DNA from 4 places in the Paenibacillus sp. FSL K6-3182 genome. Region 3 is predicted to be linked to each of the others. Evidence: riboswitches for the same ligand, from Rfam matches in the RefSeq annotation. Region 3 holds a riboswitch; each other region holds the start of a gene.
What was found. A riboswitch is a leader RNA that binds a small molecule or an ion and turns the genes downstream of it on or off. The one in region 3 is predicted to bind cyclic di-GMP.
Positions count from the first base shown of each region.

Region 1 (2,162 bases), 480 kb from region 3:
GTTTTAAATATATTTCAATTGGTCACTAATGGTATTTTCTTTAGAAACTTATTAGGAACAATTTTCTCTTCTTTAATAATTTTAGTTTTATCATTTTATTTATGCTTATTACTCGAAAAACTACCGTTTAGGAGTATAACATTAGGTCGTTCCATGATTAAAAAAAAGGTTCTTAAAGAGGGGGGGATATAATAAAAAGATATTATTCTACTTTAAGTCCTTGAGATGATAGTTGTGGGAAAAAAGTAAGAATGAAATCGCACTTGGAAAACAACAGATCTTATTTAAGGTAGTCGTGAGCATACGCTCCAACTATAGGATGTACAGATGCTTAGTAAATTATATTTATATATATTCTTTAACTCCTTACTTCTGATCTATTGCTCTCTAAGTTATAGTGAGGATAATAATACTTCTTTTTTTTTTTGTTTAACGGAATAAATGTAAACAATGAATGAAATGGATAGGCGTAGAAATAATGAGAGTATACTCTTTTTGTCAGTATTATTACAGGATTTAGATGATTGATTTACTCTATGAAATCAAAGGAAGATAAGATGAGTTCATAGAGGCTGGATTTAACTACCTAGAATTCCTTGGCACATCATTACAGGAGTTTCTTACCTATATCGGAAAAATATATTAAATAATGTTATTTGTTTGAATACTAAGTGAATAACTCTACACTTCCAAAAAACTTTGTTACCATACCATTAAACAAAACAACCGCATAACCCACACGATAAAGGCAAAACCATTGAAAAGTGGTGACGCAAAGCTAAAGGGGCTTATCTTTTAAAAGACTGCCAGCCAGCTACCGAATATCGTGCCTCCCGTCGTGGTTTATGTGAAAATGGAGGTTATTATTATGTTCATGCGCGCAAACGTTGTACGTGAATGGCATCAGCTCTGTATGGGATTCAATGAATTGCTGTGGGAAGATTGCTTAGATGAGAAAAAGCGCATGGAGATTTATTTGAGGATTGTTTATCACAAAAATAAACTAGCAGCTGTCTCATGAACTAGCACGAAGGGCGTCGTTAATAGATCTGAAAACGCTATATCCGCAAGCTGACGCCCCGTCACTATGAAGCGTCAGCTTTTTTATTTTAAAAATCTAAGAAGGAGATTCATATGCAATCATTGCTTCTTTAGTGGATCATATGAAACCAAAACAATGAAAAAAACGAACAAAACACTAATGATTATCGCAGGTGCTCTCGTTGTTATCGGTATTGTCATTTATGGAAGCATGAGTCTCTATTCGAAGTTAAATCAGGTAGATGAACTGAATGGGCGTATTGAAGAAGCTGCAGATAGTAATACAGGACAAGAGTCGCCGAATATTACGGAGCAGCCAGATGAACAACCTTCTAATCAGACAGATCAGACTTCAGAACCTGATGCTACTCCATCACAAGAGCCTGATCTAGTTCCAACGACGCAGCCAGATGAAGTCCTTAAACCTAGTCCGAGCGCAACTTTGCCGCCAGATGAAGCGTCTAATATTGTAGACAAGGGACAAAAGCCGGATAAGGGATCTACAAACTCCGAAAATAAGTCCCAGAAGAAAAAAGAGATTGATGCATCGGTTACAGCAAAGCTGGAAAAGCTGAAATCTTCGTGTCAAGCAACCAGCAATAGCTTGGTTAAGCAGATTGCGAAAGAGCTTAGCGGGGATGAAGAAGCCACACTTGCTACTATTCAAAGTAAATACCTGAATAAGGTATTTTCTGCGGAAGCCGATTGTGATGCCAGGTTTAATCAATTAATAAGCAATGCCAAGAGCGAGTATAAAGCAGCCGATCTAGGTGAGCAAAGCTTTCCGGATTGGAGCGCGCAATACGAGAGTGCGAAGGCTGGTGCTAGAGCCAATGCGCTTGCAGTAATTGCAAACTCGCTAAACAAGTAAGCTTTACTATTCTGAGGAGGCTCTATGAAAAAGTCACGTATTCTATCTATTTTTCTGGTTGTAATGATGTTGTCATCCATACTTGCAACCGCTGCATCCGCAGCAACCGAAACAATTAAGACAAAGACACAGCCCATTAAGCTGCAATTTGATGGACAAGCGCTTAAACTGCCCGATGGACAATACTCATTTATTCATCAAGGAAGTACATACGTACCGATTCGTTATATTTCTTACGCATTGCTAAAAA
Region 1 covers NZ_CP150265.1:571,804-573,965, forward strand. The annotation lists gene MHH56_RS02570 (acyltransferase) at 1-192, shown strand, start outside; cyclic di-GMP riboswitch class I at 738-822, shown strand; gene MHH56_RS02575 (hypothetical protein) at 1,178-1,912, shown strand; gene MHH56_RS02580 (copper amine oxidase N-terminal domain-containing protein) at 1,937-2,162, shown strand, end outside.
Region 1: linked by a shared signal. The riboswitch ahead of MHH56_RS02575 (hypothetical protein) and the one ahead of MHH56_RS00455 (transglutaminase-like domain-containing protein) in region 3 are both predicted to bind cyclic di-GMP.

Region 2 (2,162 bases), 610 kb from region 3:
TGCGTTATTGAGTGTGCTTCACTCCGACTATTTCATTACCGTAGAGTATATACTAAAATGGCATTTTCGACAAATCTGTCGGATTTTGCAAATCAATTAGCACCGCATGATCGGAAAGCGACACAACTCCTTCTGCCTGGAGCAGCCATAGCAGCTGAGTTCCATCCACACCCTCTGTTTGAGAGCGCTTACCGTCTTCGCTTCCAGACAACGGATTAGATCCATTAGAGTGAATCCTGACCTCATCGCCCCTTCTAGCTAATCGTTCAACAATAGCCAGTGTCTCCTCTGTAACTCCTTGATCTACGATGGTCAAACGAACGTTTTTCCCCATTCGCCGAGAGAAAGAAAACAGTGAACGTACATACCATTCCATATTGTTTTGCTGGACATCAGCAACGAGCACATAATGCTTGCTGGATTGCTGGCGCCCTCGCCAAATTCGATACGCCAGATGCACCGACAATGCAGCCAAAGCATAACAGCCAATAACAAGAAGTAGAAGTTCAAACATGGCGGCCACCTCCTCTTTGTGACACTATATGCCATGAAGAGCCCACTGGTTCCGCAATCAAGGGACAAGGTGACAAAATGTGTGTTATGCCAAAAATATATCCTGCTTTATGCTGATTATTAGTCATTTTCTGACAAAGAAACACCCTTGAGCAATTTCCAATACATGTTATCATTTTAATATGAAAGCATGCATATCTAACTGGTGCACGCATATAGAAAGGGAGAGTGGATTTTCACAATCAAAATAACTAGGGAAGCGATGAAGTATAATCTACAATTGGACACTTGGATTATATGGAGCTAGTAGTGTAACCGGCCCTCTTGGAACCCCACTACGTATCTAAGAGGAGAGTGAAAGATGCGTTATTTTAGGAAAAAAATCAGTTTAGCCCTGGCTCTGTTATTAATTTTTTCGTTGTCGCTTAGTTCCCTTGCCATGGCGGAAGGTGATAGCAATCAAAGTACGAATGCTGCGGCACTCGGAGATGAGAATAGCTGTCCACAGTATTCATCGGATCGCAAGGATGTCATTGCCACGCATTCCAATATCGTAGTCAATAATAACGGAACAGCTACCGCTACGTTCCAGACGCTAAAAGATTGTGTTAGAGTCAGCTTCTCCGGCTATGAAGGCCCTGCTGACTGGGCACCTGGACCCGGCGATACAACCATTCCATACAACAAGCAAACATTTTTTGAGGGACAGTCTATTATATATCCAAAAGCAGGTACTTACTCCGTTACGATTAACATTCCAAGATGCTTGCCTTATCAATTAGATATCTATAGCGGAGATTTAATTAAGACATTGGGTCCCGGCGCTCACGGTGACAAAATTTTAGCATGGAATCTAAAGCTTTCGAACAGCTGTACGGGCAATATCATCATCAACAAATTTTTAAATAATGTCGAAGGGGCTCCTCATGTCGGCATTACCTTCGAGCTTTGGAAAGACGGTAAATTATTCAAAAGCGGCGTTACCAATAGTGACGGTATTTTGCAATTCAACGAATTGCCTATCGGCACCTACACATTAAAAGAATTAACCTTAGATGGCTTTACCACCGATTTAGTGGCTACCCAGCAGATCGTAGTAACCACAGATAACTCTGTGCGAAAAGCAGTTATCAATACGGCTAAGCTCAAACTTGAAACGGCCTGCTCCGCCGACCCGAATAAAACAAGAGCTTGGAAAGTAACCAATGAGAGTAACATTGAGGTTTCTTATTCATGGGAAATTCCAAATTCCACTCAAACAGGAAACGGTGTAATTCCTGGAAAAGGTTCCGTAAGCTTTTCAACAAATACGGAGCTCGTCAACCCAACTGATCCACAAGCTGTACCTAATACGCTGAAGATCCATTGGGGCAAGGAGAAAGAGCTTTCACTTGTGAACGCAGGCGAAACCTGCTTTACGCCTACTCCAACACCATCATCGACACCTACTGCTACTCCAACTTCTACACCGGAGACTACGCCTACAGTTACACCAACTTCTACACCTGAGAGCACGCCTACAGCTACACCAACTCCTACACCTGAGAGCACGCCTACAGCTACACCAACTCCTACACCTGAGAATACACCTACCACTACACCAATTTCCACACCTGTGATCACACCTAACTCGACACCTGCTATCACGC
Region 2 covers NZ_CP150265.1:7,038,305-7,040,466, forward strand. The annotation lists gene MHH56_RS30805 (hypothetical protein) at 53-514, opposite strand; cyclic di-GMP riboswitch class II at 760-841, shown strand; gene MHH56_RS30810 (SpaA isopeptide-forming pilin-related protein) at 932-2,162, shown strand, end outside.
Region 2: linked by a shared signal. The riboswitch ahead of MHH56_RS30810 (SpaA isopeptide-forming pilin-related protein) and the one ahead of MHH56_RS00455 (transglutaminase-like domain-containing protein) in region 3 are both predicted to bind cyclic di-GMP.

Region 3 (2,162 bases):
GTGCAAGCACCTCATCAACTCCGCTCGACTTGCATGTATTAGGCACGCCGCCAGCGTTCGTCCTGAGCCAGGATCAAACTCTCCAAATTGATGTTTGACTTGCTCATTACTTTTTTATCGCTTTTTTCGCTTATCCCGAAGGATTTGCGAGGCAGTTATTACTCGTTGTTCAGTTTTCAAAGAGCAATCTTTTCTCTCTTGTCGACCGTGTATCTCGTTGGCGACCTAGATAATATATCATAGGCGTATATAGCATTGCAAGTGTTTTTTTCATTATTTACGAGAAAGTTTTCAACACTCCTATTTGCCTTCTAATTGCGTAATCGTTGCTTCGCTTCCTCCTCACCTATATTGAAGAAAGACATAAAAAAACGAGCTCTGCGATTTCCGCAAGCTCGTATGACTTCTAATATGTTTTTGTAACTGTATATTGAGCTGCATCCTTGATAAGCTCATACTTTTTCTTGCCCTTCTTTAGACCCGCATCAACTGTCGTATCAATCGTAACCCATTTCCCATCCAAGTACACTTCGTTCCAAGCATGATAAACATCCACATAAGTAGATTGTCCCATCAAGAGCTTCGTAGGGATATCCACGCTCCGCAGCATTGCCGCAAACAATGAAGCGTATCCGTAGCAGATATCCTTTCTCGATTTAAATGTGCGATCAATATTGGGGAGGTAATCAACTGACAGATTAGCAGCTAATTGATTATCATAACTTACATTCGTAATAATATACTCGTAGATTGCCTTTACTTTCTCCATATCCGTTTTTTTATTGCTCGCTAATTCTTTTGCCTTGACGATGGCGCTGCTCGCATTCGACCAGTCAATGTTCTGGATGGAATTCAAGTACAAAACCTTGTTGTCTTTCAAATCAAGCGTCACGGTTTCTTTCTTCGCCAGTTTGTATTTGTTTCCTGTTGTATTCTCTAGAACAGATATTGTATATTCGCCATTGCCAAGCTGCAATGGAAACTTCTCAGCTGTTTTTCCGCTAGTTAGATTATATGTATAATTTGATGCGCCTTTTGCGATCATAAGCTTCGTTTTCACTTTAGTGCTCACTGTATATTGTACGGAGACAACACCTTTATCTAAATTCCCCGTATTGAGCCAATCAGAAGAGTCCGCTTCATTTGCCTGAACGACCGTTACATGGATGGATGCAAAAAGAACAAAAGCTGCGATGACTAACATAAATTTACGCATGAATATACTCCCTTCGGTAGCTGGCTGCCATCTTACGGAAGGCCCTTTAGCTTTGCGTCCCTACCTTTCGATAGGTTTGCCATTATCGTGTGAAGCGCTATGTGATGAATTTCCCCTATACAAACAAAAAAAAGCCTGTTCATTCGGTAGCTGGCTGCCATCTTACGGAAGGCCCTTTAGCTTTGCGTCCCTACCTTTCGATAGGTTTGCCGTTATCGTGTAGCGCTTTATTAGTTCTATTCTACCATATGAATCTAGCAAATCAATAGATTGTACTACAATATCAATCATAATTTGAATGTTTTTAAGGATTGTTGTTGCAAATTCTCGATATTAGAAAAAAAAGAACCTTATGGCTTCTAAAAGCCATAAGGTTCCTTGGTCTCTTTCTTATTCAGCAGAACGCTGATCTCTCATATGAGGGAACAACAGTACATCACGAATAGATGGAGCATCTGTTAGAAGCATGATCAATCGGTCGATACCGATTCCTAGTCCGCCAGTTGGCGGCATGCCGTATTCCAGAGCGCGGATAAAGTCTTCATCCATCTCATGCGCCTCGTCATTTCCATGCTCACGCTCAACAAGCTGCGACTCGAAACGCTCACGCTGATCGATCGGATCGTTAAGCTCCGTAAATGCATTAGCATGCTCACGTGCTACGATGAATAGCTCAAAACGATCGGTGAAGCGTGGATCTGCTTCGCTCTTCTTAGCAAGCGGCGAAATAGCAACCGGATGTCCTGTAACAAAGGTTGGCTGAATAAGCGTGTGCTCACCGAACTGTTCAAAGAAAGCGTTGAGAATATGACCAAATGTCATATGCGGATCAACGGCAACTTTGTGTTCTTTCGCCAACCGATGGGCTTCCTCGTCGCTCATTTCCACGCCGAAATCTACGCCAGTCGTTTCTTTGACAAGCTCAACCATGCTGACGCGACGCCAC
Region 3 covers NZ_CP150265.1:92,480-94,641, reverse strand. The annotation lists rRNA gene MHH56_RS00460 (16S ribosomal RNA) at 1-89, opposite strand, end outside; gene MHH56_RS00455 (transglutaminase-like domain-containing protein) at 407-1,216, opposite strand; cyclic di-GMP riboswitch class I at 1,229-1,307, opposite strand; cyclic di-GMP riboswitch class I at 1,359-1,437, opposite strand; gene lysS (lysine--tRNA ligase) at 1,607-2,162, opposite strand, start outside.

Region 4 (2,162 bases), 3.0 Mb from region 3:
CCTTATACGCGCTTTAAAAGCGATTTAACGAGAATGAAAGGCTTATTCTCATTGATTTTCGAGCCTTTACAAGCGTCATTCTCCGGCATATGATGAGTTCATATGAACTTGTAATATAGGAATGCAAGACGAATGTGCGAGGAGGAAGCGAGATGGAGTCCTTTACGCTTACTCGAAAAGAGATGGCTTGCTTGCTGCTGGCTCTGGACGGAAAGTATAATTTGAAGCCACTGCAAGTGCTGCAAGCCGCATGGACCAAAACGCATCAATGTGATTTGGAGAAAGGCACGGGACTGCCTGCATTTATGTCTACGCTGCTGCCTCCAATTATTGAAAAGCTCATTAAAGGAAATGAGATTAAAGGCTTTTCACTACATGAAATTGCTGCGTTGGGCCAATTAATCGAATATTCGAATCTGTCGATTACCTCCATGCAAAACTGGGTAAAGCGAGATTTCAAACCTTATTTCGATTGTCCGAAAGCTGGGAAAAAATATTCTCTAAACCAAGCTGCGTTATTATTTATTATTGATGATTTAAAGTCAAATCTTGATTTTGAATCCATACGCAAGCTTTTTGAGATCGTATTCAAGAAACCAGAGGATGAAGCAGACGATTTAGTTGGGCCTATTGAATTATATGCATCTTATACTAGTATGTTTGAGGAGCTAGATGCGAATAACGATCAACTGCTCGACATTTCCGGTCATCTGAAGGAAAATCCGCATCAAGATTTATTGACAGAGCATGTCATTCGCTCTTCAGCGAATCAATTTGCAAGCAGATTGCCGAATTTAACAGAAAAACAATGGGAAGCGGTGCGAAATATTTTGCTCGTTGCGGTTATTTCCATCCAAACCTCCTATTTTCATTCGTTAGCAAGGCGTTATTGCAATGCAACCTTATTTTTAGCCACAGAATAAATATGGTTCAAGGGATGACAAACTCACTAAATAGTCCTATACTGGTTTAAGTTGTAAACTACAAAATAGACAAACTGAAAAAGGCAAACTTGTTGAAAGACAAGGACGCAAAGTTATGGGCCTAAGGTGTACGCACTATGGCTGCCAGACCGCCGGAAGGATAATAAGCTAACTGAGCTGTCCGCCTCCTGTGGCTGGATAGCTTTTTTTGTTTTCAGGAGACAGAGGAGAGAGCAAGCAGGATGGTTTTTAAGGATATGATAGAGAGAGCAAAAATACTGTTTAAGAAATTGAGTTTGAAGAAAATAACGAGCAAATTATTGCTTGTTACCGCAATCATCACACTATTTAATGTAGGCTCGGGCGTTTTGATTTATTTTCAAAATCATTCAGTAGCAACCTCAGTCGAAGGTTCAGAGGAATTGCAGCGTGCTGAACGCAATTATCAAGGTATATCGAATAGGCTGCTGAAAGTGATGCTTCTAATGGTAGATGCCATTGAAAATGGCAAAAGCGATGCAACGCTGATCATGAAGGATTTGGAAACGATGCCTGCCAACATCGATGAGTTGGAGAAACAGCTTATCGATATGGATAAGAAATATCCGCCTGCAACGGAAGATGGTCCTTATTATGCGAATCAAGTTAATGTTCTTAAGCTAGCATTAGATAACTTGAAAGTGACGAATACAGACGTGAGTGGATTATCATCAGATGAGAAATCGCTCCGCATAAGCAATCTAATAAGCGTATATACCGTCATTCTAAGTTATTCCAACGATACAATGCACGAGCGTTTGACCGCAGACGCTAACGCGACGCAGAGGCTTCTCGATAAAGACATATCCAGTGCGAACCTTATTGTGCTTATAAATGTCATTTTGCTAGCTATTCTTCCTGCTATTATGATTTTTGTCATCTCACAATCGATTAGAACAGGACTTGTAGGCATTACAAAAAGAATTAAGCAGTATGGCAATAATGATTTTACAAGTCAAGAAAAACTCGTTCGCTCTGACGAATTTGGCGATCTTGACCACGCTTTGGCTAATATGGGCGATCAGCTGCGAGAAACGATTAAAGCTACGCTTGAAGTGAGCGAATCTGTGCTCCACATCTCGAATAATATGGATAATATGATTGGTATTAATCGAAAAGCATCAGAGGATGTAAATGGCCAAGTGGAGCTGGGCAGAAAAGTGTTGCTGTCGCAGTATGACGATGCTTCATCCATTTCGG
Region 4 covers NZ_CP150265.1:3,044,214-3,046,375, forward strand. The annotation lists gene MHH56_RS13015 (DUF1836 domain-containing protein) at 153-923, shown strand; cyclic di-GMP riboswitch class I at 996-1,080, shown strand; gene MHH56_RS13020 (methyl-accepting chemotaxis protein) at 1,166-2,162, shown strand, end outside.
Region 4: linked by a shared signal. The riboswitch ahead of MHH56_RS13020 (methyl-accepting chemotaxis protein) and the one ahead of MHH56_RS00455 (transglutaminase-like domain-containing protein) in region 3 are both predicted to bind cyclic di-GMP.